DNA from 3 places in the Undibacterium sp. Rencai35W genome. Region 2 is predicted to be linked to each of the others. Evidence: predicted binding sites of a transcription regulator. Region 2 holds the regulator's gene; each other region holds the start of a gene.
The links. Region 2 encodes LexA, which represses DNA repair genes until DNA is damaged. Its sites were predicted from a motif close to ACTGTATNNNNATACAGT; they were not measured.
Positions count from the first base shown of each region.

Region 1: imuA (translesion DNA synthesis-associated protein ImuA) is a predicted target of LexA. The motif match lies at 9,020-9,037, and genes of this name have one in related genera.
Region 3: dinB (DNA polymerase IV) is a predicted target of LexA. The motif match lies at 5,722-5,739, and genes of this name have one in related genera.

Region 1 covers NZ_JBMPPC010000001.1:692,494-703,374, forward strand. Annotated here, with positions in the region: gene ACO0K3_RS03120 (ProQ/FINO family protein) at 252-725, opposite strand; gene ACO0K3_RS03125 (DsbA family oxidoreductase) at 840-1,487, shown strand; gene chrA (chromate efflux transporter) at 1,507-2,865, shown strand; gene ACO0K3_RS03135 (Pls/PosA family non-ribosomal peptide synthetase) at 3,060-7,085, shown strand; gene ACO0K3_RS03140 (4'-phosphopantetheinyl transferase family protein) at 7,104-7,748, shown strand; gene ACO0K3_RS03145 (hypothetical protein) at 7,847-8,449, shown strand; gene ACO0K3_RS03150 (hypothetical protein) at 8,535-8,762, opposite strand; gene imuA (translesion DNA synthesis-associated protein ImuA) at 9,054-9,791, shown strand; gene ACO0K3_RS03160 (Y-family DNA polymerase) at 9,712-10,881, shown strand, end outside.
Region 2 covers NZ_JBMPPC010000001.1:231,906-242,786, forward strand. Annotated here, with positions in the region: gene ACO0K3_RS00975 (efflux RND transporter permease subunit) at 1-650, shown strand, start outside; tRNA gene ACO0K3_RS00980 (tRNA-Leu) at 876-962, shown strand; gene tig (trigger factor) at 992-2,335, shown strand; gene clpP (ATP-dependent Clp endopeptidase proteolytic subunit ClpP) at 2,350-2,976, shown strand; gene clpX (ATP-dependent Clp protease ATP-binding subunit ClpX) at 3,172-4,443, shown strand; gene lon (endopeptidase La) at 4,652-7,060, shown strand; gene ACO0K3_RS01005 (C40 family peptidase) at 7,185-7,838, shown strand; gene lexA (transcriptional repressor LexA) at 7,910-8,578, opposite strand; gene rpsF (30S ribosomal protein S6) at 8,856-9,224, shown strand; gene priB (primosomal replication protein N) at 9,254-9,553, shown strand; gene rpsR (30S ribosomal protein S18) at 9,563-9,847, shown strand; gene rplI (50S ribosomal protein L9) at 9,875-10,327, shown strand; gene ACO0K3_RS01035 (replicative DNA helicase) at 10,531-10,881, shown strand, end outside.
Region 3 covers NZ_JBMPPC010000008.1:86,876-97,756, reverse strand. Annotated here, with positions in the region: gene ACO0K3_RS16745 (helix-turn-helix domain-containing protein) at 1-717, shown strand, start outside; gene ACO0K3_RS16740 (PEP-CTERM sorting domain-containing protein) at 786-1,541, opposite strand; gene ACO0K3_RS16735 (PAS domain-containing protein) at 1,758-4,529, opposite strand; gene ACO0K3_RS16730 (thioredoxin family protein) at 4,542-4,997, opposite strand; gene ACO0K3_RS16725 (hypothetical protein) at 5,318-5,638, shown strand; gene dinB (DNA polymerase IV) at 5,789-6,886, shown strand; gene ACO0K3_RS16715 (substrate-binding periplasmic protein) at 7,007-7,789, opposite strand; gene ACO0K3_RS16710 (M16 family metallopeptidase) at 8,031-10,808, opposite strand.

The DNA of each region.
Region 1 (10,881 bases), 460 kb from region 2:
CTATTTTAGAATTTTGCTTTGTCTATATTAAGCGAATCTTAGGCAAATTTTGCAGTGATCGTAATGAGTCAATCAAAACTATGAAGATGCACGCCAAATCAAATCGCCCATGCCTCCGGATGGAGAGATGGGCGATTTGATTAATTTGATTAATTTGATTAATTTGATTAAACAAATTGTTGGTATTTTTCTTAATATCAATATGCGTATTAGGAAAAATATCGATTTCCAAAAAGGAAATCCGTAACTACTTAGCTACGAGCAAATTTAGCAGCAAGCTGGTTCAGTTTATCCTGATGCTGACGCGCTGCTTCCGCTTCTTGTTTTTGATTTTTTTCTGCCTGGAATTTTGCTTTGCGCGCATCCGCATTTTTCTTGGAGCGCTCTTTCAAGATGCCAGCGGCGTGAGTACGATGTACCTCAGTGACATCATCGACTTCTTTACCCTCAAGATCCACACGTTTTTGCGCCTTAGAGACATTAAACAAGTAACGAACTGAATTCGTATGAATACCCAAAGCGATACGTAATATCTTACGATCAAGCTCAGGCATTTTTTGTTGTAACTGTTTATCTATACCAATTGCCAGAGGCAAGTGCTCATCAAAGACGGAGAAATCTGTTTGCAACTGTTTGATGAGCTTGCGAGCAAGTTGATTAGGTGTCGCTACTGGCGCGGTTGAGCTGACTGGCGTCTCAATTGCCGTGTTATTCGGTGTGGTCATGAAAATAATCTGATATGGTTACTATTGCAGGTCGCAGAATATCATGCGTAAGACCGATTGGGATACATACAAACCATGATGTGTCGCTGATCCACTTCAATTAAGCAAATAATTATGAGCAAACACATCAAAATTGACTTTGTTTCTGACGTTTCCTGTCCATGGTGCATTATCGGACTTAAATCGCTGGAAACCGCTATATCGAGACTCGGCAGCGAAGTCACCACCGAAATTCACTTTCAGCCCTTTGAGCTGAATCCACAGATGCCTGCCGAAGGGCAGGATATCAACGAGCATCTGGCACAAAAATATGGTGCAACCGAGGAACAATCAGCGCGCAACCGGGAAGCAATTCGTGCTCGTGGCGCAGCAGAGGGTTTTACTTTCGGTATGGATAAAAGAGCGCGGATTTACAACACCTTTGATGCACATCGTCTGCTGCACTGGGCAGGAATCGAGGGCAAGCAAGTGGCTTTGAAGCATGCCCTGTTCGGCGCGTATTTTACCGATGGAGAAAATCCCAGCGATCACGAAACACTGATTCGTATCGCAGAGAAAGTCGACTTAGATACTGTCAGTGCCCGTGCCATCTTAAACTCTGACTTTTATGCCAGTGATGTCCGCGCTCAGGAGTATTTTTATCATCAGCAAGGTATTAATTCGGTACCTGCGGTGATTATTAACGACAAACATCTGATCTCTGGCGGTCAGACATCCGACGTTTTTGAACAGGCATTGCGTCAGATTATCGCGATGGCTTAAAAATTAAGGAGCCAAATCATTGGACTATCCTGAACTACCTGTGAATGCCAATGAAATTGATCTGCCTTTGCCTGTGAGTTTTTGGCATGCATTTAAATTCTGGCTGAAGCTCGGGTTCATTAGCTTCGGCGGCCCCGCCGGGCAGATCTCCATCATGCATCAGGAACTTGTTGAAAATCGTCGTTGGATTAGTGAACGGCGGTTTTTGCACGCCTTAAATTACTGCATGGTACTGCCTGGACCTGAGGCTCAGCAACTCGCAACCTATATCGGCTGGCTGATGCATAGAACCTGGGGTGGCGTAGTTGCAGGAGTTTTATTTATACTGCCGTCGCTTTTCATTTTGATTGGCTTGTCCTGGATTTATGTGGCGTTTGGTAATTTGCCTCTGGTCGCTGGTTTGTTTTATGGGATTAAACCCGCAGTAACGGCGATTGTCTTGCAGGCAGCACATAGGATAGGATCGCGCGCCTTAAAGAATAAAATTTTATGGGGTATTGCTGCAGCCTCTTTTGTCGCGATCTTCGGGCTCAACACACCTTTCCCCCTGATCGTCATGAGTGCCGCACTCATTGGCTATCTTGGCGGACGATACCTGCCTGATTTTTTTCAAACTGGCGGAGGACATGCTGCGGCAAAGCGACCATTGAGGCCTGTCCTGATTGACGACGATACACCAACGCCGCCACACGCAACATTTAGCTGGTTCCGCCTGAGTAAAGTCCTGTTTGTAGGTGCCGTTTTGTGGCTGCTACCCATAGGTTGGTTATGGCGTCAATTAGGTTGGGAGCATGCTTACACACAAATGGCATGGTTTTTTACCAAAGCCGCATTACTGACATTTGGCGGCGCCTATGCCGTTTTGCCCTATGTTTATCAAGGAGCGGTAGAACACTATGGCTGGCTTAGCCCTGCGCAAATGATGGATGGACTGGCCTTAGGTGAGACGACACCGGGACCACTCATCATGATCGTGGCATATGTGGGATTCATCGGTGCTTATCTGCAGCAGTTAGTGGGACCAGAGTTCCCCTTTCTGGCAGGTGCGCTGGGCGCTGGCCTGGTGACCTGGTTCACTTTTTTGCCTTCCTTTATTTTCATTCTGGCTGGCGGCCCCTTAATCGAGTCCACTCACAATGACTTAAAACTCACGGCACCATTGACCGCTATTACGGCAGCGGTAGTTGGTGTAATCTTAAATCTAGCGATATTTTTTGGTTATCACGTGCTCTGGCCAAAAGGAATCCAGGGAGCTTTTGACTGGATTGTCGCACTTATTGCTTTAGCGGCGGCGATTGCCCTTTTTAAATACAAGCAAAACCTTATTCATGTCATTGCAGCCTGCGCCCTGTTCGGCTTATTGATCCGCTATGTTTAAGCCTATATGACGATCAAATGTATTAAGGGGCCAATTCTCTGCGTACACATTCAGGTAATCGTACAAATTGTCACGTTTTTGTCTCTGACGAGTGATAAACTGTACAACAAGAAGATTATAAAAATTCAAACTACTTCACCCTTAATTTTGCATTGCGATTTATGCCTGAGCACCGTATCACTGAAGCATCTGACATGATCAATGTCAATCCCATTCCTGACAATGATCCTATTTCCGCCATTCTTTACGGCAGCGACGCACCCGAATTAATTCGTCAAGAAACTCTGGCAGATTTGCTGGAGGCGACAGCACACAGGTCACCCGACCAGGTTGCACTTCAGTTTGCGAATGAGCGGATGACCTATCGCGAATTAAATACCAGAGCCGATATCGTCGCCTCACATCTGATCAGTGCAGGTGTCAGACCGGGACATATTCTGGGTTTATGGCTACCTCGCGGCATTGAACTGCTGGTATTGCAAGCCGGAATCGCAAAATCAGGCGCGGCATGGCTACCATTTGACATCGATGTGCCCGTTGAGAGAATCGCGATTTGTCTTGAGGACGCAAAGGCATTTGGTATTCTCACTAGTGATACACAATCCGGGCAGCTTAGCGAGCTAAGCTGTGCCGTCTGGACTGACATTCAATTATCGCAGATCCCGCAAGAGGGATTGCAGCAACGGTTCGGTACCACGCCCGGTGATCCTGCGTATGTAATTTACACCTCAGGATCAACCGGCAAGCCTAAAGGCATCTCGATTACACAAGGCAGCATCTGCCATTTTCTGCGTAGCGAAAATCAGGTGCTTGGCATTACGCAAAATGATCGCGTTTATCAGGGGTTTTCTGTCGCCTTTGATATGTCGTTTGAAGAAATTTGGATAAGTTATCTGGTTGGAGCAAGCTTATGGATTGCGCCCAAAGAGGTGGCGGTTGATCCTGAAGCACTACCGCAGGCCCTGATCGATCATCACGTTACGGTATTACATGCCGTACCCACTTTGCTAGCCCTGTTTGCCATTGATGTACCTGGCTTGCGCATTATCAATCTCGGCGGCGAGATGTGTCCGGAGAGCTTGGTCGCAAAATGGTCTAAACCTGGCCGGCAGATGTTCAATACCTATGGCCCGACTGAAGCTACCGTTTCAGCGAGCCTGGCAAGACTACAGGCAAATCAGCCAGTGACGATTGGTCATCCTTTACCCAATTATGGTTTGCTCGTCATTGATGCCGACGTTGAAAAAGGTATCCGGCTATTGCCTCGCGGTGAAACAGGTGAGTTATGTATTTTTGGCCCCGGTGTCTCGGATGGCTATCTAGGCAGACCAGATTTAACGGCCGAAAAATTCATCTCTAATCCATGGGCCAGACAAGATATCGATGCGCGTCTATATCGCACCGGTGATCTTGCCCGTATCGGTGAAGACGGCTCTGTGCAATGTCTGGGACGTGCCGATGATCAGGTGAAAATACGTGGTTTCAGAGTTGAGCTAGGTGAAATTGAAGCCGTGCTGGCGCAACAGCCAGGTGTTGGTACGGTCGCCGTTATTCTGCGTTCTGAACAAGGTGTAGATCAGCTGATCGCCTTCATCGTTAACGATACAAGCAAAGAACTCAGTAAAGAAATCAGTATTGCGAACTTACGCCATGCGTTACTGGCAGTCTTGCCATCCTATATGGTACCGACGCGCTTTGAGTTTTTAAACGAGATGCCTCGCCTCACCTCAGGCAAAATCGATAGAAAAACCTTGAAAGCAACGCCTCTTAGCGTAGCTGTCAACTCAGCAGAATCGGATATTCCCGACAATCCAGCCGAAGAAGTTTTATTCGCTGCATTAACTAAGTTATTTCCCGGGCAAGCGATACGTCGCGAAGCAGATTTCTTCTCTGAACTAGGGGGACATTCTTTGATGGCAGCTCGCCTGGTGTCCTTGCTGCGTGCAGATGCCCGCTTTGCTTATTTCAAAATCAGTGACATCTATCAATCAAGACAAGTCGGTGCGATTGCCGCCGTTATGCTGGCTGGTGCGATTACGACAACCAGTGCCCATATTGCCTGGACTCAGCCATCGGATGTGAAGCGCTGGGTTTGTGGTATCGCGCAGGCTGCGATGATTCCATTCCTGGTTGCGATGCGGATGGTGCAATGGCTGGCCCCCTTCTTTGCCTATCACTTCTTTACCGGTGAGCCTGGCGACTCGATTGTGCGTGCGACGCTGTTATCGGTTGCGGCCTTCCTGTTGCTGACCTTGCTGGAGTTTGCGATTGCCATCGCAGGTAAATGGCTCATCGCAGGACGCTTAAAACCGGGTCAGTATCCGTTATGGGGGCTGACTTATTACCGCTGGTGGCTGGCGGACCGTCTGGTCGAGGCTGCGCCGACGTATATGTTGAGTGGCTCCTCGATGTATGCGTGGTGGTTGCGGGCTTTAGGTGCCAAAATCGGCAAGGATGTGAATATCGGCTCAATGACCTTGCGCTCACCGGATTTATTACAGATTGGTGATGGCGTCAGTATCGGCAATGCCTGTAATTTTGAAAACGCCAGAGTACAGCATGGTGAGCTTCGTCTAGGTCAGATTACCCTCGCGAATGAAGCCTATGTCGGCTCTTATTCTGTGCTTGAAGGTGGTACATCACTTGGTGAATTTGCCCATCTTGAAGGACAGTCAGCACTCAGCGAAGGTCAATCAGTCCCGGCTAACAGAGTATGGCGCGGCTCACCGGCCGCAGATGCCGGTGCCTTTGACCACGCATCGCAGCCACCGCGTCCTGAGGTCTCGACTCTGCGCTTCTTTAGTGAGGCCATTTTTTTTATTATGGGTAGTTTGCTCATTACCGCTTTATTTTTTCTGCCAGTGTTTCCAAGTTTTATTACGATAGACTGGATCGACAATATCGATGGTTTAGCTTGGTTGCAAAACACAAGTCTCTCGTTTCAACTCGTTAAATATTTCATCCTCGCGTTTCCGGCTACGGCCGTATTGATTGTCTGCACCGCCTTACTTTCTGCGGGTATACGCTGGAGTATTTTGCCTAAATTAAAACCTGGCAGTTATCCCGTACATGGCAATACCTACTGCGGTAAATGGCTGGTGAACCAGATTCAGGAATCTAGCCTGAACGTCTTGCACGGGGTATATGCCACGGTCTATGCGCCTTACTGGTATCGCTTACTTGGCGCAAAAGTCGGGCGTGGTGCTGAAATCTCCACGGCTCTCGGCGTGGTACCGGATATGCTGACGCTGGGCGACGAGACGTTTATTGCCGATGCCGTGTTGCTGGGTGATGAGGAGATTGATGGCGGCTGGATGAGCATGCAACCGACCATCATTTCGCGACGCAGCTTTGTCGGCAATGGCGCCTACATTCCCGATGGCACGATCCTGCCTGAGAATGTACTGATCGGCGTCCATACTAGTGCGCCAAAGAATAGTCAGATGCATGAAGGTGATACCTGGCTGGGTTCCCCTCCCATCCATTTACCTGCACGTGAGGAAGTAAAAGGCTTTCCTGAAGAACTTACCTTCCACCCTTCCCTTATGCGCAGGCTAGGTCGCGGACTGATTGAAGCATTCAGAATTATTGCACCGCATGCGATGGTCATTGCCGTTGGCTATACGATCGTATTAGATCTCATGCCACTGGCAGGTGATGATCGCTGGGATGAAGTCGCTTATTATTTATCTATTGCTGGATTGTGGTACGGCATCGGCAGTTTTGGCTTCGTTCTGGTACTCAAATGGGTCTTCATTTTCCGCTATAAAAAAAGTAGCGTACCAATGTGGACATCCTTTGTCTGGCTGTCTGAAGGTATTACGAATTTATATGAAGGTATCGCTGTTCCTAACTTCATGCGTTATCTGCGTGGCACACCTTGGTTGCCGTTGGCGTTCAGATTACTGGGTTGTAAAATCGGACGCGGTGTTTATCTTGATACGACAGATATTACTGAATTTGATTGTGCCAGCATCGGTGCTTATAGCGAAATTAACGCTCTTTGTTGCCCGCAAACCCATCTGTTTGAAGATCGCGTCATGAAGATCGATGAAGTGATCATCGGTGAGCGCGTTTATATGGGGCCGCGAAGTTCGGTACTTTACAGCGCAGTTGTCGGTGATGATGCGCAGCTTGGTGCTCTGACGCTGGTCATGAAGGGAGAATTTATTCCCGCAAAATCCAGCTGGCGCGGTTGCCCTGCCGCAATCGCGAACTAGTTCATCGCTACCAAAGTAATGCCTGCCTCATTACTTCTCACGCCAATACCGGTACCTATACCGGTATTTTATTCGCCTGAGCACTTGGAAGAAGCAAGTACCGCATTGCGATTAAACGGGTATGTCGTCATAGCCATCTCTACTGGCAATACCCAAGATCGTACAATAGCAAGACAACAAATACGGTCTGCAATCATTACCTTGATTCAGCAATGCTATCAAATCGACAGACGCGACATTGAGATTGCGGCATCATCCGGCACAGCGCCCCGACTCTTTTTTTCAGGTCATGAAGCTGCTTTATCGATCAGTCATGAAGCAGGCTTATCATTAGCGGCAATTTGCCTGGACTCCAGCGTCGGTATCGACCTGCTCAACACCAAGAGTTTGGCTAAAGAGTCATTTGAATGGCAAGATATCGCGAGTATTTATCTGGACCCGGATCGCCACCAGATGATACGCAGCCTGACGCCTCAACAACAGCGACTGAGCTTTGTACAAGAATGGACTAGGCTCGAAGCTCGCTATAAATGTGCGGGTATGGCATTAAGCGAATGGTCAGATACGGTTGCTACCGGGCGGCATATCAAGTTACAAACCATGTCTGCGTACCAGCTTGATTTGCCCGAGAATTATTGTGGCAGCATCGCTTTTTCCGCATAGACAACCGCATTCACGAATAAGGTTTAGGATAGAAGCGTTTGCAAAAATCCTTTAACCGAGAAATCCAGCGCTAAGCCCTTGCCAGCTACGATAAAGTAATGGCCAGGTATTACAACGTGTGGCAAAACTCTACAAAAACGCGATGCGTCTGGCATGCGTTTGAATCTCAACAAAACCTAACGCTTGCCATGAAACTATCACGCCTCCTTGCCAGCAGTCTCATCTCAATCATTGCCTTGAGTTTGACGTCCTGCGTCAGTTACGGTCTGAGTAGCGTAAAAACTGGGCAAACAGAACAGGAAGTCGTACTTGAACTAGGTAAGCCAACACATATTTATCAAGACGGCGACCAGCATCTATGGGAATACATGCGTGGCAGAATGGCGCAGGCAACTCATATAGCCCGCTTCGATCATGACGGGCGGCTTATTTCATATGAACAAGTACTGACTTTGCAAAAATTTGCTGAAATCACAGTAGGTTCCATGGATAAAAATGCGGTCATCAAGCTCATTGGTGCTCCCGGAGAAACAGCTTATTACCCGCGTGTAGCGCTTGAAGCCTGGTCTTACCCATACAAGGAAAGCGGTGTCTGGAATTCCTTGATGACCGTTTATTTTGATCAGTCGGGGATTGTCAAAAAATTAGAAAATGGACCAGATCCATTATTTGACCCAAGCGAACGCAGACTTCGTTTTTGATCATCCAGATATCTCAAAACACGACGAAATACCAGTAACCACTATTTACCTTATCCAGCATTTAGGAAGCTTAGAAACAACCGAATTACCATCTGGCCTTAGAAAAGATAATGAGCCATTTACGGAACAGCAAAAGTTCCAGATGACCCGCCTCGATACCGGTAGAAAAATCCATCAAAGGATTGACATGGTAGTAGCGTCGGCGGAAATCACGACATACAAAAATCTCACGACTACCCAAGCGCATTAAAAATGAAGTTGGTGCGACTTGCAGGCTAAATTGTCCGTCAAATGAATTGTCAAGGTGTGCCATGTTGAATCATATCCCAATCAGTAAATGAATAAATCCGATGAATAAGTTTGATCTGTACGTCTCGTTCAATAACTTATCGACTAAATAAATCTCTTAACTCTTCTGAGCCACAACATTTGCCAATACAACTCAATACAAGACACTGCAAATGGATGCCACAAAACATACTTTATCACAAAATACTGTATATGCAATCAGTATTTTATTTATTTTCGTATTTTCCTAAGCTATTGAAAAATAAGCGCTTTAAATATTATACTGAATATATATACAGTATTTATTGAAGCCTCTATGTTTACCGACTCTCCCGATCACATTCATCCTTCCTTATGGCGCGCCTCGCAACTAGCCAGTAGCACGACGGCCTGTATCAACAGCACTTTTCCGAGTTTATCGAAAGAATTACCCGGCGGTGGCTGGCCTCGCGGCTCATTAAATGAATTACTACTCAAGCAGTATGGAAGCGCTGAATTGCGTCTTTTGCAGCCGGCTCTGGCACAGCTCCTGCAATCAGATGAGCGCACCATTGTGCTGATACGACCACCACATCAGCCACAATTATTAGCCCTGCACGCCTACGGAATTCCGCTGAAACAATGTCTCTGGATACACTGTAAAAGACCAGGCGATGCCTTATGGGCGGCAGAACAGGTCTTGCGCAGCGGCAGTTGCGCGGCACTTTTAATCTGGCAAACACATATCCGCAATGAGGCTCTGAGACGATTACATCTGGCAGCACAAAGCGGAGATACCGTTTTTTTTATGATGCGGCCCAGCACCTGTGCAGAGATGCCCTCACCGGCACCTTTGCGCTTGCATCTCACGCCGGTGATTGATGGCATACAGATTCAATTCATTAAACGGCGCGGTGTCCAGCGAGAACAGCCTTTGTTATTGGCGCTACCGTCCTTGTTTTCACATTTACCTATTTCGCCTGTTGAGGCATTGAATGAAACCTCTATGGATCGCACTACATCTGCCTTTGTTGCAGCTCGAAGTATTTCGCCCGAACTGGCGCATTACTCCTGATGGGACTGAGGTCGTACTGGAACAAAATCGTATCAGTTGCGCATCCTGCAGCGCGCTGGCAGCAGGTGCTCAGCACGCCATGAAAAAAGCCAGCGTACAAATGCTGTTACCAGACGTCATGCTTTATACGCGTCAGCCAGTTTTAGAGCAGCGATGTCTGGAGCAAGTGGCGATAGCCTTACTGCAATACACACCACAAGTTACCCATGCGGCGCATGACTGCCTGCTGATGGAGGTCGGCGCTAGTCTGCGACTGTTTGGTGGCATACACCGCTTATGCCATCTGATACGACACAGCATGCGCGTCATGGGGATCAGCATCTCTTTGAGTTGTGCTCCAACCGCAATGGGTGCGTGGCTTCTGGCCCGCAGCACAATGATGGGAACATCTCATCTGCAAAAAACGCGCACTTTGAAGCGTGTTTTAAAACTAAAAAAACTTCAACAAAGTCTGGATCAATTACCTGTCGCCCTGCTACCCGAAGCACAGCCCTGGCTAGAATGGTTGCACGGCATCGCTTGCACTACGCTGGGATCTCTGCAAACGCTGCCTCGCGCCGGACTCAAGCGGCGCTGTGGCACACAAATTCTTGATCTTATGGATCAGGCATATGGTCATCAAGCCGCATTGTTTGAATGGATCTCGGTCCCGCTGCAATTCCGGAGCCACACGGAATTACCCGACAGAATTGAACATGCAGAAATGATTCTGGCGTTCATTCATAGTCTGCTCATGCAACTGATGGGCTGGCTGGCAGTCAAGCAACTCGCCGTATCGCAAATTGATCTGTACCTCGACCATGAACGCGGTCGTCAGGCAATGGCACCGACGCATCTCAATCTCAAGCTGGCAGAACCCGTCTGGCGTGAAGATCATTTGCTCAGATTGCTAAAAGAAAGACTCGCAATAACCTGCCTTCACGCGCCGGCGATTGCCGTCAGCCTTGTAGCAAGCCAGGTGCAGGCAAGACAGGTGGCAAATGCCACCCTCTTTCCAGAGCCCAAAGCGTATGCAGAAGACCATCACCGGTTACTGGAACTATTGGTCGCACGGCTGGGCGATGATCAGGTACTGCAAGCCGCACCGCAA
Region 2 (10,881 bases):
AAGGGCGTGAGTGGGCTGTCACTGTTCAGTCAGATGTAGTGGATGGCATTCAGGGTCCAACTGTTTCCAGTCAGATTTCTCCCAAGCTGGACAAGATTCGTGCTGAACTTTTGCCCGGATATAAGATTGAACTGGCTGGTGCAGCAGCGGATAGCGGTAAGGCACAGGAGTCAATCGCTGCCAACGTACCTTTGGTTATTTTCATCATCTTTACTTTACTGATGTTGCAATTACATAGTTTCTCTCGCTCTCTGCTGGTATTCCTTACAGGTCCACTTGGCGTTGCCGGTGCAGCAATGGCATTGCTCTTGTTGCAAAGACCTTTTGGCTTTGTTGCTCAGCTCGGCGTGATTGCTTTGTTCGGTATGATCATCCGGAATTCAGTGATTTTGATTGACCAGATTGAGCAGGATATTCAAGCGGGGGCACCTGCCTGGGATGCGATCGTTGAGTCGGCAGTAAGGCGCTTCCGTCCAATTATCTTGACCGCGGCGGCGGCTGTATTGGCGATGATTCCTCTTTCAAGATCGGTATTTTGGGGGCCAATGGCGGTAGCGATCATGGGCGGTTTGATTATCGCCACTGCATTGACGTTATTATTCTTGCCGGCTTTATATGCCGCCTGGTTCAGAGTAAAAAAACCGGCATAGCCAAATAGTCAGATGAGTGTTGCGGGCTTGCTCACCGTTTTTAGAGCAAGTCCGCACAGGATTAATTGCAAATCAATACGAAAAAAAGAGACACATGGGATTAAAATCCAGTAGAATACGCGGCTGGAGTTGAAATGCCACATACGATAGTTCTGGGCGACACTTGAATTTCGGGTCGCCCTTTGCTTTTGTGCCAGTTTTTAATTTGGTTAGTATTCTCATCCCGCGAGGATGGCGAAATTGGTAGACGCACCAGGTTTAGGTCCTGACGCCAGCAATGGTGTGGGGGTTCGAGTCCCCCTCCTCGCACCACAGAATTTTTTTATATTTGGACGATTTTCATGGCAACTGCAGTCGAAACTTTAGATAAATTGGAACGCCGTATCACTATTTCCTTCCCGATTTCAGAAGTGCAGTCGGAAGTGGAAAAGCGTTTGAAGGTACGTGCGCGTACAGCAAAAGCACCGGGTTTCCGTCCTGGCAAAGTGCCTATGAAAATGGTCGCAGCCCAGTATGGCTACCAAGTGGAAACCGAAGTTCTGAACGATAAAGTAGGTCAGGCTTTCAGCGTTGCTGCAAACGAAAATAAATTACGTGTTGCTGGCTACCCAAAGATTGAGCCAAAAAATGCTGAAGGTGCTGTTGAAGGCAGTTTGTCATTTGATGCAACCTTCGAAATTTATCCGGAATTTGTTGTCGGTGATTTGTCTGCTGCAGAAGTGGAGCAAGTTAAAACGGAAGTGTCTGATGCTGAGATCGATAAAACGATCGATATTTTGCGCAAGCAACGCGTTCATTTCCACACTAAAGGTGAGCAAGGTGCTCATGGTGACGGCGGTGAACCAGTTGCTCAAAATGGTGATCGTGCAACCTTAGACTTCGTTGGTAAGATTGACGGCGTTGAATTTGCTGGCGGCAAAGCGGATGATTTCGCTTTTGTTTTAGGCGAAGGTCGTATGTTGCCAGAATTTGAGGCGGCAACTTTGGGTTTGAAATCTGGCGAAAGCAAAACTTTCCCGCTGGCTTTCCCTGAGGACTATCACGGTAAGGATGTGGCAGGAAAAACTGCTGAGTTCACTATCACTCTGAAAAAATTGGAGTGGGCACATTTGCCAGAGGTTGATGCAGAGTTTGCTAAGAGTTTAGGCGTAGAAGATGGCGACCTGGCTAAAATGCGTGCGGACATCAAAGAAAATTTAGAGCGTGAAGTTAAAGGTCGTGTAAAAGCAAAAACTAAAGATAGTGTGATGGATGCTTTAGTGAAAGCGGTTGAGTTTGATGTGCCTAAAGCTCTCGTAGAGCAAGATGGTCAGCGCTTAGCTGAAATGACACGCCAAGATATGGCTCAACGCGGTATGAACGTCAAAGATGTTCCGTTCCCGCCAGAGCTATTTACAGCGCAAGCTGAGCGTCGTGTTCGCCTGGGTTTGATCTTGGCTGAGTTAGTCAAGGCCAACAATTTGCAGGCAACTCCAGAGCAGATCAAAGCGCAAGTAGAAGATTTTGCACAGAGTTACGAAGATCCGCAGCAAGTCGTAAAGTACTACTACAGTGATCGTAATCGTTTGGCGGAAGTCGAAGCCCTTGTATTAGAAGAAAACGTCGTTAACTACGTATTAGGTAAGTCGAAGGTTACAGATAAAGTGCTGCCATTCGACGAATTAATGGGTAACAACGCGCAATAATTAAAGGAAATCACATGACAGGCATCATTCAGAATTCAGCATTAGATACCAACATGCTAGGCATGGTGCCGATGGTCATAGAGCAAAGTGGTCGTGGAGAGCGTGCTTACGATATCTACTCCCGTTTGTTGAAAGAACGTGTGATTTTTCTGGTTGGTCCTGTGAATGATCAGGCAGCTAATCTGATCGTAGCGCAATTGCTGTTTTTGGAAAGTGAAAATCCAGATAAGGATATTTCACTTTACATTAACTCTCCTGGTGGTTCAGTGTCTGCTGGTATGGCGATCTACGACACGATGCAGTTTATTAAGCCAGACGTCTCAACCTTGTGTACAGGTTTAGCTGCATCAATGGGGGCCTTCTTACTGGCTGCAGGTGCGAAAGGTAAACGTTTCTCTTTGCCGAACTCACGAATTATGATTCACCAGCCTTTGGGCGGTGCGCAAGGACAAGCATCAGATATCGAAATTCAGGCTCGCGAGATTTTGTATTTGCGTGAACGCCTGAACGGTATTCTGGCTGATAAGACAGGCCAAACTATTGAGCAGATAGGTAAAGATACTGACCGTGATAATTTTATGTCAGCAGATGCCGCCGTAGAATATGGTTTGATTGATAAAGTTCTGACTCATCGCGCTTGATGTACTGAAAGAATATTGAAAATAGAGAAAGCGCCCGCACTTACAAGTCCGGGCGTTTTTTATTGAACGCTACAAAATAACTGTGGCAAGATTTTTTAAATCATTTATAACCTAAACATGTTCGATGACTTATGTCGAATTTGCAGGTAATATCAAAAACAAATCCGCTAAATTTTCGTTAAGAACCTAAGTACTATGCCCGATAAAAAATCCTCCACTGGCGAAAAACTGCTCTATTGTTCCTTTTGTGGCAAGAGTCAGCATGAGGTTAAAAAACTGATTGCCGGGCCTTCTGTTTTCATCTGCGACGAATGTATCGACTTATGTAATGACATTATTCGTGACGAAGTTAGTAATCTGGAATCCATTTCCAGTGCTAAAACTGATTTGCCAACTCCATCAGAAATAACGGCCTTATTAGATCAATATGTGATTGGTCAGGTGACGGCTAAGCGTATCTTGGCTGTTGCTGTTTATAATCATTACAAACGTCTTAAGCATCTCGGCAAAAAAGATGATGTTGAACTGGCTAAAAGTAATATTCTGCTAGTAGGTCCAACCGGTTCAGGCAAGACTTTGCTGGCGCAAACACTAGCCCGTATGCTGAACGTTCCTTTCGTTATTGCCGACGCAACGACATTAACCGAAGCAGGTTATGTCGGTGAGGACGTTGAAAACATTATTCAAAAATTATTGCAAAATTGCAATTATGAAGTTGAACGTGCCCAAAAAGGGATTGTCTACATTGATGAAATTGATAAGATTTCGCGTAAATCAGATAATCCATCGATTACACGCGATGTATCTGGTGAGGGTGTTCAGCAAGCTCTGTTGAAATTGGTTGAGGGAACTATGGCTTCCGTGCCACCACAAGGTGGTCGTAAGCACCCCAATCAGGATTTTATTCAGATTGATACAACTAACATCATGTTCATCTGTGGCGGCGCTTTTGATGGCCTTGCCAAGATCATTTCTGATCGCTCTGAGCGCAGCGGTATCGGTTTCGGTGCGAGCGTAAAAAGTCAGTCGGAAAAAAGTGCTAGTCAGGTTATGCAGGATGCTGAACCGCAAGATTTGATCCGGTTTGGTCTTATTCCAGAATTAGTTGGTCGTTTGCCGGTTATTGCCACGCTGAATGAATTGGATGAGGCTGCCTTAATTCAGATTTTGGTAGAACCAAAAAATGCGTTGATCAAACAGTATTCAAAACTGTTGGAAATGGAAGGGTCTGAACTAGAGATTCGTCCTGCAGCATTGCAAGCGATTGCGAAGAAAGCGATTGCCCGGAAAACGGGTGCGCGCGGATTACGTTCGATTCTTGAGCATGCTTTGCTTGACATTATGTATGACTTGCCAAGCGAGCAAAATGTATCAAAAGTTGTGATTGATGAAAATACGATCAATAATGGCGCTAAGCCTTTGTTGATTTATGACGAGCAACCGAAAGTTTCGGGCGTGAAGTCTTAATTCCTAAAAAGTGTGGGTGAATGTCACAATTGATCCGCGAATATCAGGAATACGCAGTACAATTAATTACACAATAAAATTGAGCTTCAATCGAAAAGCTACCCGGAGGTTCCTCTGAGTGGCTTTTTTTATTGTTTTTCGGATGACGGGCTTGAGTTTTGGCCTAGTGCGCCAATCTATCTACTAGAAATTTTGAATAAGGTGCGCCATGACAACTTCCATAATCACTGAACAAACAGAATTGCCGTTATTGCCTTTGCGCGATGTGGTAGTTTTCCCGCATATGGTTATACCCTTGTTTGTTGGCCGGCCAAAGTCTATCAAGGCTTTAGAAGCGGCAATGGAGCAGGGAAAGAGCATCATGCTCGCAGCCCAAAAAGCTGCTGCCAAGGACGAACCATCCGCTGACGATATTTACGAGATCGGTTGTATCGCTAACATTTTGCAAATGTTGAAACTACCTGACGGCACCGTCAAGGTATTGGTCGAGGGCGCGCAGCGTGCACGCATCCATAAAATTACCGAAACTGAATCGCATTTTACGGCGGATCTCACGCCCGTACCTCCAGAAGAGGGTGATGACTCCGAAGTTGAGGCGATGCGCCGCGCAATCGTCCAGCAATTTGACCAATACGTCAAATTGAATAAAAAAATTCCTCCTGAAATTTTGGCTTCCTTATCTGGTATTGACGACGCTGGTCGTCTTGCCGATACGATTGCCGCTCATCTGCCATTAAAGCTTGAACAGAAGCAGGTTATTTTGGAAATCTTCAGTGTATCTAAGCGGCTCGAACATTTGCTTGGACAATTGGAAGGTGAACTCGATATTCTGCAGGTAGAGAAGCGTATCCGTGGACGAGTCAAGCGTCAGATGGAAAAGTCTCAGCGCGAATATTATTTGAATGAGCAGGTTAAAGCGATTCAGAAAGAGTTGGGCGAGGGCGACGAGGGCGCAGATATCGACGAGCTGGAAAAGAAAATTGTTGCCGCCAAAATGCCTAAAGAGGCGCGCGATAAGGCGATGGCTGAGTTGAAAAAACTCAAGATGATGTCTCCCATGTCGGCAGAGGCGACCGTAGTAAGAAATTATATCGATACCATCGTTAATTTACCGTGGAAGAAAAAATCCAAAGTTAATAATGATCTGACCAATGCAGAAAAAGTGTTGGAAGATGATCACTATGGCTTAGATAAGGTCAAAGAACGGATCTTGGAATATCTTGCCGTTCAGCAGCGCGTCGATAAGTTAAAAGCTCCGATCTTGTGCCTGGTGGGTCCTCCGGGGGTTGGTAAGACCTCGCTAGGACAGTCGATTGCCCGTGCAACAAATCGCAAGTTTGTGCGTATGGCTTTAGGTGGAGTGCGCGACGAAGCTGAAATCCGCGGCCATCGTCGTACTTACATCGGTTCTATGCCAGGTAAAATTTTGCAGAGTTTGTCTAAGGTTGGCGTACGCAACCCATTATTCCTGCTGGATGAGGTCGACAAAATGGGGGCTGATTTCCGCGGTGATCCGTCGTCTGCATTGCTGGAGGTTTTGGATCCTGAGCAAAATCATACTTTTTCAGATCATTACATTGAAGTTGATTTCGATTTGTCCGATGTAATGTTTGTGGCGACTTCTAATTCGTACAATATTCCGCCCGCTTTGTTAGACAGGATGGAGGTCATACGTCTGTCAGGTTATACCGAAGATGAAAAGACTAGTATTGCTCAGCGTTATTTGTTGCCAAAACAGATTAAGAATAATGGTTTAAAAGACGGTGAGATTAATGTATCCGAAAGTGCGATTCGCGACATCATTCGTTACTACACCAGAGAAGCTGGTGTGCGCTCCTTGGAACGTGAAGTTTCCAAGATTTGTCGTAAGGTAGTGAAGATGCTTTTATTGAAAAAGAGCGAGAAAAAAGCAACGATCACCTCCAAGAATCTTGATAAGTTCCTTGGTGTTCGTCGCTATGATTTTGGCGTCGCAGTGAAAGAAAATCAAGTTGGGCAAGTGGTTGGTCTGGCATGGACAGAGGTTGGCGGAGATCTGTTGACGATTGAGGCAGTTGCAATGCCCGGAAAAGGCGGCGTAATACGTACAGGCACTTTGGGCGATGTCATGAAGGAGTCAATTGAAGCTGCTCGTACAGTAGTTCGTAGCCGCGCTAAGCGCCTAGGTATCAAGAATGATGTTTTTGAAAAAAGTGACATTCACATTCATGTGCCAGAGGGAGCGACTCCTAAGGATGGTCCTTCAGCCGGTATTGCGATGACGACGGCACTGGTATCTGTTTTTACGGGTATCCCTGTACGTGCTGATGTCGCGATGACTGGCGAAATTACTTTGCGTGGCGAAGTTCTGCCTATCGGAGGATTGAAAGAGAAATTATTAGCAGCTCATCGCGGTGGTATTAAGACTGTATTGATACCAGAGGAAAATGCCAAAGATTTAGCCGATATTCCTGATAACGTAAAAAATAAATTGGAAATTATTCCTGTGCGCTGGATTGACAAGGTTTTGGAAATTGCACTTGAGCGCATGCCTGTTGCGTTAACTGATGAAGAAGTTTTGGTTGCTGCCGCAGCCAAAACAGAAACTGTCGGTGACACTGGCGTCGTAAAACATTGATTGTTTAATCTCCTAGGTTTTGCCTCAAAATAGCCGCTGTTTAAATCAGCGGCTATTTTATTTGCATCGTAATTTTAATCACGATGCCATGAATTTATTTTGGGTTTAATTGAGAAATCAAATAATGGTTCATATTGAAAAAGATCAATGGTTCAGTGATGTGTATGGAAGGGCCCTATATTTAATGGATGTATTGAGGCATCCTGAGCCGACTTACTCATCGATGAGCTCCGATGAAAAAGACCGGTTCCGTCAAACTCAGTGTGATGTTGAAGAGGTTGTTCGCATACTTGGTACTCACCTTGATTTTGCTTTAGTCATGAAGTGGGATGGAGTGATAGGTTGGGTTCCTGCTGCTGCAGTTAATATTGATGCAGATATTCATGCCTATATTTCTGTTGAATCTTTAGGCCAAAGCTCTGATGTATTTTTTCAATATTGGTATGCAACGCCTTATATATGGGGCGGTATAACTCGTGCAGGGATTGACTGTTCTGGTTTTACTCAACGCTATTATTATGATGTTTTAGCTAAGAGTATTCCTAAAAATTCTTACGATCAACGTCGCCTTGGTCGTTCAAAAAAACTCGCAGAAGTGGTCAATCATGACCTAATTTTTTGTACAAGAAAAGGTGGCAGAGGTATCCACCACGTTGGCATATATTTTGAGGGTAATGTGTGGCATGCTCATTCTGAGTGGGGTATTACCCGTCAATCAATGGCTGAATTTCTTGCGGATTATGAGGTGCTGCAGGTAGCGGCTATAGTTGAAGGATAAAGTCACTATTTTGATTAACATGCACAAATCAGTTGCTTACTTGTGCATGTTTAGAGTCTGGCTAAGTTTGGTTAAGTCCAGGCACGAACCAAGCCAACGGCCAAGCCCTCCAGAGAAAAATCTTCATCTTGTTCAGCAATTTTAATGTTGGGATAGTCGGGATTTTCAGCAAGTAATTCAATGATACTGCCAGTTTTTTTGTATCGTTTGACAGTCACATCGTCACCCATGCGAGCAATAACGATCTGTCCATTTTTTGCTTCTCTCGATTTTTTTACCGCGAGTAAATCGCCATCAAAAATACCTGCGTCACGCATAGACATCCCGCGGACTTTGAGTAAGTAGTCAGGTATTGCAGAAAATAATGCAGGGTCAACCTGGTAATTTGTGTCTACATGTTCTTGAGCCAAAATAGGTGAGCCGGCAGCCACTCTGCCAACTAAAGGCAGACTGAGTTGCATCAAAGCAGGGTGGGGCAATGCCATTTGTGTTCCACCACTAAATTTCCCTTTAAGATTGCTCAAAGCAGAGTCAAGCAGGCGGATGCCACGCGATGTTCCTGGAGCTATTTCTATAACTCCCTTGCGGGCTAGTGCTTGCAGGTGTTCCTCGGCTGCATTGGTTGAGCGAAATCCTAGTTCGTTAGCAATTTCTGCTCTCGTCGGCGGAAAGCCGGTATTTTGAATGGCATCTTTAATCAAATTCAGAATCTGTTCTTGGCGGGCAGTAAGTTTTAGCATGTCAGAATTCCAATTGGGTAAAGTTTGGCTGGGTTTATATGCAGCCTGTATTTTTGTACAGTATAAACATAAATTTCTGAATAGCCAAAATTTTTTCATTTAGAACCTGAGCCTGAATCGGAAAAGGGTATTGGATCAATAATTTTTTCTGTGTCCGCAATAAGTGCTTGAAACTATTGAGTAAATTCAAAAAGTGCAGTATAGTCATGGGCTTTTCCTCTTCCCGCACTCGTCTTGACGCCGAGGCGGGCTATTTTATTGTCCACAAGGAGAATATATGCGTCATTATGAAATCGTATTTATCGTACATCCTGATCAAAGCGAGCAAGTGCCTGCAATGATCGAGCGTTACAAAGCTTCTGTAGTAGCACGCAGCGGCCAAGTACACCGCGTTGAAGACTGGGGCCGTCGTCAATTGGCTTACATGATTCAAAAACTGGCTAAAGCACATTATGTTTGCATGAACATTGAGTGCGATGCTGAGACTCTGCTCGAGTTGGAAACCGCATTCAAATTCAATGATGCAGTTCTGCGCCACCTCACAGTCAAAATGAAAAAAGCTGAAACAGCACCATCTCCAATGATGAAAGCTGTACAGAAAGAAGATGCTGCTAAAACGCAACGCGTAGAAGCGCCAGCGGCATAATTGACCTTTAGAGGACGCAACATAAATCAGTGAATCAGCTTAAAGTTGTTGCCAGTATTTTGGAAAAATCGGCGCTGCGCTATACGCCAGCAGGAATTCCGATAGCTTCTGCGGTACTGACGCATTCTTCAAAGCAAGAGCAGGCGAATACTCAGCGTGTAGTCGAATTTGAAATTAATGCCATTGCAGCAGGTAATATTTCAAAACGATTTTTAGAGATAGAGCTGGGAGTAGTTATGCAATTCACAGGTTTTTTGTCGCGCAAGAACCGTAACAGCAAAAGTCTCGTATTTCACATCACTGATTTCGAGACGACTTTACTAGATTAGGAGCCAAAAATGGCATTCGGTAAAAAATTTGACAAAAGCAAACTGAAACAAAAGCGTCAGCAACAAAATCCTTTGTTCAAACGCAAAAAATTCTGCCGCTTCACAGCAGCACATGTAGCGCAAGTTGACTACAAAGACGTCGACACATTAAAAGATTTCGTGCAAGAAAACGGCAAAATTATGCCAGCACGTTTGACTGGTACTAAAGCACTGTACCAACGTCAAGTTGACACGGCGATCAAACGCGCACGTTACCTCGCGTTGCTGCCGTACACTGATCTGCACACAGCGTAATTGACGACAAGGTACTAGGAGAAAAATATGCAAGTTATTCTGATTGATAAAGTCGTTAATCTCGGCAATCTGGGCGATGTAGTTAAAGTTAAAGATGGTTACGCACGTAACTTCTTGATCCCACAACGTATGGCTCGTCGTGCAACAGCTGCTGCAATCGCTGAATTCGAAGCGAAACGTGCAGACTTAGAAAAAGCTGCTGCTGAACGCTTGGCTGTAGCGCAAGCTGCTGGTGAAAAACTGTCAGGTTTGACAGTTCAGATCTCGCAAAAATCTGGTGTTGATGGCCGTTTGTTCGGTTCTGTGACTAACTTTGACATCGCTGAAGCTCTGGTAAAACAAGGTTTCGCGGTTGAAAAAGCGCAGATTCGTATGCCACAAGGTCCGTTGAAAATTGTTGGCGATCATTCTGTTGCTGTTGCATTGCACACAGACGTCGTTGTTGATGTGACTGTTGCTGTATTGGGCGAGCACGCTTAATACGCTCATTTCAGTTGTATAAAAAGCCGGGCTTGCCCGGCTTTTTTACGTTAATAACAGTTTGATATATGTTTGGTGATTTTTTCTGATGGTGTTTTGTATGTTTGGTCTATCTTTGATACGTCAAGTACGTGCGGTCTGGGTAAGGCATCTGCTTTGCTTTCTTTGTTTTTGAAGTGGAATAAAAAGGTATAATGCGCGCCATGAAAGCACCTTCCGATCCGCAATTAGATTCCATTCGCGTTCCCCCACATTCCATCGAGGCAGAGCAGTCTGTGCTTGGGGGGCTACTATTGGACAATGCTGCCTGGGACCGGATCGCTGACTTCATTCGTGAGGATGATTTCTACCGTTATGATCACCGTATTATTTTTCAGGCGATTGTTAAGCTGATTAATGCGACAAAGCCCGCTGACGTCATTACGGTATATGAGGCCCTAACTGGAATCAATAAGGCTGATGATGCAGGTGGCCTGACCTATCTGAACGCACTAGCACAAAATACGCCGTCTGCAGCCAATATTCGTCGTTATGCAGAGATTGTGCGCGATCGT
Region 3 (10,881 bases), on a different contig from region 2:
CAACTCACCCTGGAGACTGAGGCGAATGATATGAGTGAGGTGCATGAGGTACGTGAGGTACGTGAAGTGTGGCAGGCTGCACTGGTATCGCATGCCCTGTTTGATGATCAGGAATTACAAGATTTTCTGGATGTTGACCATCTGGCGACTGCGCTGAATGCTGCACGTCAGTTGCCTTGCAAAAAGCTCCTTCTCAGCCGTGTTGAATTACGCGGTAATTTACATGCGAGCCGGTCCATGCTGGACGCTTTTTTTGCTTGTCCGGTGATACTCGGTGCAGATAGCAGCCGTATCGTGTTTTCAAGCGCGATGCTCGATATTCCATTATCAGGGTGTAGCGATCACGCACAGCGCATTCAAGATGCTTGCGACAGAGAGTTGGCCGACATTGGCGTCTTGGGTAAACAAAGTCTGATACGCAAACTGGTTGCCATGCAGTGTGAATTTTTTAATGTGCAGGACATGGCATTTGCGCTGGGATTAAGTCCGCGGTCCTTACATCGTTTGTTAGTACGGGAAGGTACTTCTTATCAACATGTGACCGAGACCGTCAGAATGGAACGGGCAAAGCGCTTATTGATCACGACATTAAGCATGGAAGATATTGCAGAGAAGCTCGGATACTCCGATGCGCGCAGTTTTCGTCGTGCTTTTCAGCGCTGGACTTCGCTCACACCCTCCGAGTTTCGCCTCAGGCGCTATGAGTCCGGAAACTGAACACAGAAAGAAAAAACCCGACATCTTGCGATGCCGGGTTCTTTCTGTCGAGACTAATGTTGTGTTGCTTATGCAGCGTTTTTGCGTTTGCGCAGAGATGCCAAACCAGCGATGCCCAAGCCCAACAGAGCCAGGCTGCCTGGTTCTGGAACGTCATTAGGCGGAATACGTGCGCCGAAACCATCGAGGTAAACATAGCCAGCGTGACCACCGTATGGGCAATCAGATGCTAACAGAGTCAGTGTGAAATCATGACCAATGGCATTCAAATCAGCCAGATTAATACTTTCAACAACCCAACCGCTTGATAACCAAGAGCCAAAACTAGTCCAGTTCACACCAGAGGCACCGCCACCGATTGCACCAGCAGAGCTATAAGCGCGGTTAACGATCGTTGTGTTCGTTGTGTCATCTGTCAGAGTCAGAGAAAAGTAGTCAGAATCTGTCAAACCATGTGAACCTTGTAACACAGCATTCCATGCGAAGTAAATAGCGCTGTCTGTGTAATTAGTTACTGTTTGACGCAAAGTAGAAACCGAATAGTTACTGATATTATCGTTTGCGCGAACAGAGTAATTGCCTGAGTACACACGGTTTGCACCAGTGATAGGATCAACGCCGCCACTCATGATCGTGTTGTTTGAAGGGCCACCATTGAAAATCGATGGATTTGCCGGTGCAACTGGAGAGCCGTGCCATGTACCGCCGCCGCCAGTCCAGCCAGATACGTCACCAGCTTCGAAACCACCATTTGTAAAACCAGTTGCATATGCGCTACTAGCAGCCATCATTGCAAGACCTAAGGCCAATACTATTTTTTTCATGATATTTATTCCTATAACGATAAAATTGTGATGTGAAAAAACTAACAACGCAGCCTTATAAGCAAACACTGTGCCAATTAAAAATATCTTTATAAATCATATGGTTATAGATGTTATTTCAATGCAACATGAGTTCTTGTAAAAAAGCTCGACAGCTTGATCAGTTGACTTTATTGCTGAAATAAAATGGAAGTAGTAACTCTGCTAAGTTACTATTTATTTGATTTGATCGGTCTTGGTACCGGTACTGCAAAAGAACTCACACCAAAACTGAGTGCCACTCCCAGATCCGGTCGTAAAACCCAGTTGACCATTCATCTTTTCCACCAGAGTTTTGGTAATCGGCAAGCCGAGGCCGGTACCGCCCTGACGGCGGGTGTCGGTGCCGTCTGCCTGAGTAAACGGTTCATAAAGATGGCTCTGGAATTCGGGTGGAATACCGGGGCCTTTATCGCTGACGGTGATGCGATAGCTTGAATGTTCGTCGCGGGAGATTCCGGCGATCTCAATATCAACTACCTCGCCTTCCGGTGAGAATTTTGCTGCATTGGACAGCAAATTAGCCATGACTTGCATCAGGCGGTCAGAGTCTGCCAGCACCCACGCAGTCTCAATGCTGGCAACAAATCGCAGACTGACTTTTAAGGTCTGTGCATAGGCTTGATTGGCCTCGACGGCGCCCGCCACCAGGCTGACCAGATCGACGGGTTCGGATTTAAAGCGCATTTTTCCGGAAACCAGCTTATCCATATCAAGGATATCGTTGACCAGATCGATCAGGCGCAGACTATTGTGATGGGCGATTTTGATGAGTTGCCCGACTTTTTCGGGAAGTACGCCGGCGATGCCGGAGTCGAGGATTCCCAGGGAGCCGCGTATTGAGGTCAGCGGGGTACGTAATTCATGGCTGACTACCGAGATGAATTCAGATTTCAATTGGTTGATACGATGACGTTCGCTGATATCCATGGCAAAAACGACCCACTCGCTGCGGGAGTTTTCCAGATGACTCAGGCCGACCAGAATCGGTATATCGTGACCGCCGGGATGTTTCAGGGTTACTTCAAACGGCGCAGTTGTCCCGGCACTTAACAACTCGGCGTAGGCGTGCTGACACACCAGGATATCCGCTTCTGATAAGAGAAATTCCCAGACTCGTTGCCGGCTCAATAAATGCTCACGTGTATGACCGCAGAGCTGGGCAAAGACATCGTTGACATCATTTAGCTGGCCGTTCTCACCACCTTGCGCAATACCGATCAGACTGGAATTGATCAGGCGCTGCAAGCGCTGCTCGCTTTGTTTCAAGGCATCCATGGTGCGCCTCTGGTCGGTGATATCTTCCATCATCCAGACCGTGCCGCGTACATAATTCTCCGGAGGTAAGGCACGACCGGCGATCCGTGCCAAAAACGGTTCGCCGCTAATCCGTTTTACCTGCCATTCGATCTCAACCGGTTCATCTCTTTGCAGTTGCGGAATAACCTGTGCGCCAAAGGCGTGATAATCGTTCTCGTCTGCATACAAGAACGTCGTTTTTTTGCCTATCATCGCCTGCACGTCGTCGAATCTGCATAAATCGGCCAGCACTTTATTGGCGCGGATGATCACGCCGTCACTGACAAACATAATCCCTACCGGCGCATTATTAATTAGGATATCGAGTTCCCGCGCCAATAGTTTGTAGCGATCTTTGCTTGCCTGTAGCAATTCCTGATTGACGCGCAACATCTCCTCACTGACTTTGCGCTCGGTGATGTCGATGTGTGTGCCTTGCATGCGCACGGCTCTGCCTTGACTATCGCGTTCGACAATCCGGCCGCGTGACATGATCCAGATCCATTCGCCGGATTTGGTTTTTTGCCGGAATTCCGCCTGGTAGTCGCTACCGTCTTCGGCCTTGATATGGTTGCGTAACGCGGTCTTCAGACGCGGTATGTCATCCGGGTGAATACCTGACTTCCAAAAATTATTCCAAAACTCCGGCTGGCTGGCGAATTCATCGGCATCGTAGCCCAGCATCCTGGCGTACTCGGGACTGTATTGACCTTCGCCAGTCAGAATATTGATGTCATACAGCCCCTGATTCGAGGCTTTTAAAATCAGGCGGATTTGCTGTTCGGCTTTATATGCACGCTCTTCCGCCTGCTTGCGCTCGGTGATGTCGCTTAAAAAACCATGCCATAAAATGCTACCGTCAGTCATGTGTTCCGGTGTTGCATTACCCACATACCAGCGTGCTGTACCATCAGTTTGCAAGACCCGGTATTCATGATGCCATTGCGATAGTTCCATCGCAGAGATCCTGACGCCATTCACCATTGCCGGTACATCGTCGGGATGAATTTTGCTGAACAGCGCACTCGCATCTTCACGTAATTGCTCAGGCTGGATGCCGAATACATCGACGACAGCCTGACTTGCATAAGGGAAGCAAAAGCGTCCGTCCGGGAAACGTTGAAACTGATAAAACACGCCGGGCAGGTAGCGCGAAAAATTCGAGAGCAGCGTATGACTCTCTTTGAGCTGGTCGGTCAGTTGACGGTTTTGCGTGATGTCGGTAATCAGACCCATCATCCTGATCGGCTGCCCATCGGCATTACGTTCAACAACGGCACCGCGTGAACGTACCCATTTCCAGCTACCGTCACGGCACCGCATGCGGTGCTCGTCCTCATAATCGGGTGTTTGACCTTCCAGATGTCGTCTGGTGGCCGCCATTGCATGACCAACATCATCCGGGTGCACATGAGACAGCCAGTCGTCGATATGCTGACCCATTTCATGTTCGGCATATCCCAGAATTTTTTTATAGCGACGAGAAAAAAAAGTCTCGTTAGTGATCAGATTCCAGTCCCATAAACTATCTCCGATGGCCTCCAGCAAAGCGCGCAAACTACGGCCCGCAGCACGCTCGCCAGCCTGCACCAGCGGACTCGCAGCGTCGCTGGAACCGGTGGCGCCAGCATCTGGCAGTCTGGATGGCATGATCAGAGAGGCTTAGGGATGCTGACTTGCAACCTGGCTGAAGAAATCATAAATTCCCTGATCGCTCATCTTGCGCGCGTTCGACAATTCACCCGCTTTGGTCGCATACAGCAGGCTGTTATCCGGCTTTAGTACGACAGCAGCAGGGATGCCTTTTTTGATGGGATTTTCGTAGCGGTTCGCGATGCCGAGATTGCGGTCAAATTGACCAACATCGATTTTGACCACAATAAATTTGCTGGCAATCAATGCGGCACTTTGTCCTTTGATTGACTTATCGAGTTCCAGACAATCTTTGCACCAGTTGGCACCAAAGATCACCAGCACTTTTTTATTTGCGGCTTGCGCTGCTGACAAAGCCTTAGTCAATTCTGCCTGAGCATCGGCGGCCTCATCATAAGGCTGGGCGGGATTGGCAAGTGCTGCCGTGAAAAACAGGCTGAGGCAGATAGCGATTAATTGTTTCATGAGAATTCTCTTTGCATGATGCGCTCGCAGCACTCCTGTCTTGCTGCCAGCATAGATGAGTGGAAAAAACACCGGAGCAATGCTCTTGCCCGGTTTTTACATGATGACGCAATTACCGGAATTTGTCATGAGCCGCTACGCTCTGTGGTGAACCGCACAGAGCGATGCCGGATTGCAGTTTATAAACTGACTTATGGTCAAGTATTTCTCAGACATAAGAATTTAATCCATCTTGACCCGGTTGTTTAACGACGTACTTGTATCCGCAAGCCAATCAAATCCATTAAAACTCATTAAAACACCATAAAACCGAGGGAATCATGAACAATCTATCAGAACTTCAAACCAGAGAATTTCACTATGATCCAGATAACTTGCTGGATACCCTGATCCACCAATTACATTTCAAAAATGACGCCGCCTTGTCGCGTGCGCTCGAAGTGGCTCCGCCAGTGATCAGCAAAATCCGCCACCGCCGTTTGTCCGTTGGTGCATCCTTGCTGATACGCATGCATGAGATTTCGAATTACAGCATCAAGGACTTACGTGCCTTCATGGGCGACCGACGCAGTAAATTCCGTATCAGTCCGCAGCAATTCAAACCGAAGCAAAGCCATCTCACGTCGCTCTCCCGGACCTGATCGCTTTTCTGCGGGCAGCCCGGAGGTGCGATGTTAAGTGACACGGCTAAGCAATATTACGAAGTAATATGACAGATGTATTTACTGATCATATATACAGTTGATAGGGTAAAATATCGATTGTCTCGCACAGCCTAGCGTGTCATTACCGTGCCTCCTGTTTCTCGAAAAATTATCCACTGCGATTGTGATTGCTTTTACGCTGCCATCGAGATGCGGGATGATCCGCGTTTGCGTGATAAACCTCTGGCAGTCGGTGGCCGTGCCGATCAGCGCGGCGTCGTTGCTACCTGCAATTATGAAGCGCGACGTTACGGTGTGCGCTCTGCTATGCCAACTTCGCTGGCGCTGCGCCGCTGCCCTGATTTGGTGGTCATGCCGCCGGCCATGGAAAAATACCGTGTCGCCTCCAAAGCCATCTTATCGATTTATCGTGATTACACCGATCTGGTTGAGCCTTTGTCGCTTGATGAGGCTTATCTCGATGTCAGCGACTGTACCCAGCACAAAGGTAGTGCCACGTTGATTGCGCAAGAGATACGCGCACGCATTGCCGCCACCGTCGGCATCACGGCATCAGCGGGTGTCGCCAGCAATAAGTTCCTCGCCAAAATCGCCAGTGACTGGAATAAGCCAGACGGCTTGTTCGTGATTTTGCCGGATCAGGTTGAGGACTTTGTTGCTGCCTTGCCGGTCGCCCGCCTGTTTGGCGTTGGCAAGGTCACCGCAGCCAAATTACATGCGCTTGGCATACAAGAATGCCGTGATCTGCGTGCCTGGTCCGTGCAGGACCTGGTGCAACAGTTCGGTAAGCTGGGCAATAGCCTCTACATGCTATGTCGCGGGATTGACCGGCGTGAGGTGATCGCTCATTCAGAACGCAAATCCATCAGCGTCGAAGAAACCTATACAAACGATTTGCCCGATCTGGCGGCTTGTATGACAGAGCTACCTTTGCTCTATGCGTCGCTGGTTGCCAGGGTGCAGCGAGTGCAGCCTGAAGAGTCGATACAAAAGTTAAATATCAAAATCCGTTTCAGCGATTTCCGGCAAACCACCGTCGAGTGCCGCAGTCATGAACTGAACGAGCAACTGTTCCGGCAACTGATGGAAACCGGATTCTTGCGCCGTAACTTGCCAGTGCGTTTGTTAGGGCTGGGTGTTGGCCTGGGAGCTGTTGTGAGTACGCAGCAGGCGGCGCTGAGGGCGGAGCAGATTCCCTTGTTTAGCGTGGATGATTGCTGGTAATGCTACGCGGCTATAAATATACATACTGCCCCATAGTATATTTACAAGCACTAATGAAATAATGCGGATTATGGGTATTTATTCAAAAAAATGGGGGAGTATATGTTTAATGTACGACGATCAGCGACTGCCCGCAGCGTCTGTTAGCTTAAAATAGGTATTCTCAAATTTTTTGATATCGACTTTTTCCAGCGCAGCATTAAAGCTTTTGCGCATCGCCAATCCACGCTCGGTATGCTGAAAGCAGATATGCATGGAGAAGTTTGTCAGTTCCTGAGGGTGGAACTCGATCTGATCCCGATTGGCCTGCAAGCCCGGTTCGGTGATCAGTAGCTGGCGTAAGACGTTTTTATCAATCACGATCACGTCGATTCTTTGTGCCAGCAGTTTGCGCAGATTGCTGACATCAGACGGTGCGGTGTCGGTTTTCAGTAATCCTTTTTTGATCATGGCGTCAAACTCTTCGCCATTCGCATAGTCTTGTACGATACCGATTTTGTACGCTTGTAAATCACTCAATCTTAACCAGTCAAACGGTCGCTTTTTCAGGTAAGCAAAGCCGACAATACTACGACCCAATATCCCCGAAAAATAACAGCTACTCTCTCGCTCTTTGGTATAAAAAGCCGGAAAATATCCGGCATAGGCGGGATCGGTGCCACCGACTTGTACGGTGCGGCTCCAGGGCGCATAACTGATTTTTGTATCGATACCGATCTGACGGGCAGTGACTTTCACAATCGACGCCGTCAGGCCTTCGTCACGTAACTGTGAGCCGACGTACGGTGACCATTCCAGACTGGCCAGACGCATCACCGTGTCGTCGGCGATTGCTGGTGACATGGCTGTCAGCGCAATCATTCCGGTCATGGCGATAAAGAGAGAGAACGCCCGGGTTTTCATGGGGGAATCAAGTAAAAACGATAGTGCAGTGTAGCGTAATTTACTTGACCATCGTCAGCTCTGTTGACACCACACATCGCCTGCAGGATGTGTGAATATCAACAGACCGGAACTCCTCTCGACTACTCTGGGCGACCGGCCCGAAAACTACGTCAGACTGACCATGTAATTTTTGCCGGATTTTTGTGGCGCTTATGCGATCCGCCAAGCGAATCGCATTGTCTGCCGTGAATTTATTGCGTTATTTGAAATCACCGGCAAAAACCGTCAGCATCTTGTCGTAGGCCAGATATTTATTCATGGCTGCTTTGACATCGGCATTAGTCAGCGCCATGATTTTTTTCTCCAGCGCCGCATCGAATTGCATGGTGCGGCCGAGGTACAGGTTTTGCACCAGTTCTTGCGCCAGTCCTGAGTCCTGGCTGCGACCTAGCTGCGATTGCTGGATCAGGCTCTTTTTACCCTCTGCCAGTTCCACCGCGGTAAAACCGTCTTTGAGTACGCGGGCGATTTCTTCCCGGAAGCCTGCTTCGAGTTTAGCGCGGTTTTGTGGCGCAAAAATCGCACCAGCGGTGAAGCTGGCGGCCTCATCGATGGACGACGCATTGAAGAACGAGCCGCCGCCATAACTGATCCCGTCTTTTTGACGGATACGATCCAGTATGCGTGAATTTGCACTACCGCCGAGCAGATAATTTCCCAGTGTGAGCGCCGCATAATCAGGATGCTGATCGCTGACAGGCAGACTCAGCGTACCGAAGAAAAACGCATTTGCTTTATCCGGCGTGATCTGGCTCAAGGCCGCCGGTTTCACTGCCACAAAAGGTTTCGCCAGGCGGGTAAATTTTTGCCGGGCTTGCCAGTCACCGAAATCGCGTTGAAGCTGAGCTTTGATCGCGCTCGCATCGAAGTCACCAACCACCGCAAGCTGTGCATTATTCGCACCGTAAAACGCTTGCCAGAATGCTTTGGCATCCGCTAATTTTGCGGCCTTGAGCTGCGCGATTTTTTCATCGGTACTGCGGTAGTAGCGCGCATCATCGGCAGGCCAAGTGTTGGTTGCCCTGCGTGCCATATCGATCGCAATGGCTTGCGGATCTTTACGTGATTCTTCCAGCTGGGCTAACTGTGCGGTGATCAGCTGAGTAAATTCCGCCTCGCCAAAAGCAGGTTTGCGCAAGGCATCGCGTACCAGTTCAAGGGCTCGGGTCAGATTTTCCCGTGTCGTTTCCAGAGTGATACTGGCAGAACTCGCCGCTCCGGAAATTTGCAGCTTGGCTTTGAGCTGGTCGAGCTGTTCTGAGAACTGCTGATGGCTTAAGCTCTCGGTGCCGCGGCTCAGCATGGCTGCCGCAAGTCCGGCATCATTCGCTTTGCCTTTTAGACTGACTTCATCACCGAGATTGATTTCCATCGTCAGAACCACGGTGTTGCCGCGTGTGGTTTTCGGCAGCAAGGCGTATTTCAATCCATTGCTCAGAGCGCCGGTCTGGGTGCGCTTATCGATATTCTCCGGCGTCGTGACAAAGTTCTCCGCCTGCGCCATTGCGACACCAGGTTTGAAGGTGTTGATTTGCTCTTGCAATGCGACCTTGGCGGGCGCGGGGGCACGTACTGGCTGGGCTTCAGGAATGAAGCGACCCGTGGTGCGGTTGCTTGATTTGAGCCAGGTTGTCGCCACGCGTTGCACATCGTCCAGCGTCAACGCGCGCATGCGGTCGCGGAATAAAAAGAACAAGCGCCAGTCGCCATTCCCTATGCTGTCAGACAACGAGACGGCAAATTTTTCAGGATCGTTAAACACCTGCGCAAGATTGTTTTCCAGATTGGCTTTGGCACGCTTTAATTCATCGGCGGTGACCGGCTCTCTGGCAAATCCTTCAACCGTGTTGATCAGGATTTTTTTCGCTTCATCGAGATCTTGCTCGCTACGTAAATTCGCTCCTAGCAGCATGAATCCCGGCTCTTCGAGATTGGCTGCCCATGGGAATACGTCGGCGGCTTTTTTACTCTCGACCAGCGCTTTGTATAAACGCCCGTTGGGCGAATCACCCAAGATCACTGCCAGCGCTTCGGTCGCTGCATAATCAGGATGAGCGGCAGGCATCGTGTGGTACAGCGCCATCACGGACGGCGACTCACCAACACGGCGTACGACGACGTCGCGTTCACCATCTTGTACCGGGTCCAATGTGTAGGTCGACTCGATGACGCGCTTGGGTTTTGGGATTTTGCCGAATTGCTGGCTGATTAATTTCAGCGTAGCCTGGTGATCAAACGCACCGGAGACAATCAGGATCGCATTATCGGGCTGGTAGTATTTACGCCAGAAGGCTTGCAGATGCGGGATGCTGACATTCTCTACGTCGCTGCGCGCACCTATCGTGTCTTTGCCATAGTTATGCCACTGATGCGCGGCTGACATAACGCGCTGCATCAATACGGAAGTCGGCGAATTTTCGTTTTTTTCCATCTCATTACGCACGACAGAAAATTCCGTTTTCAGATCTTCCCCCGAAATACGCGAATTCACCATACGATCCGCTTCCATCGCAATGGCCCATGCCAGAGTCTCGGGTTTCGCGGCAAACGTTTCGTAATAATTGGTGCGGTCCAGCCAGGTCGTACCATTAAAGTTGACGCCACGCTGCGACATCTCCTCCCACAAACGCGGATGTGCTTTGCTTCCTTTGAACATCAGATGTTCCAGCAAATGCGCCATCCCTGTTTCGCCATAGTTCTCATGTCGTGAACCGACACGATAAGTGATGTTCACCGTGGTAGTCGGCTTACTCGCATCCGGCACCAGCAACACGCGCAAGCCATTCGGCATCAGGTATTCCTTAATACCTTCAACATCCCGCACAAAGCTCATACCTGCCGGCACGCTGGCAGTATTGGCTGCTTTAGCCGCCGTGGGGGCGGCGACCCCGGCCGCCCAAGTCGCCGGACTGGCGCTCATAAAAGCGATTGCGATGGACAAGCTCAGGGTAGATAGCTGCAAACGTGACGATGTCATAAGAAGTCTGGCCTATGTGGAAGGTCGATAAAGAGTCAGACTTGGATATTAGCAGATAGACAAAATAATTTGT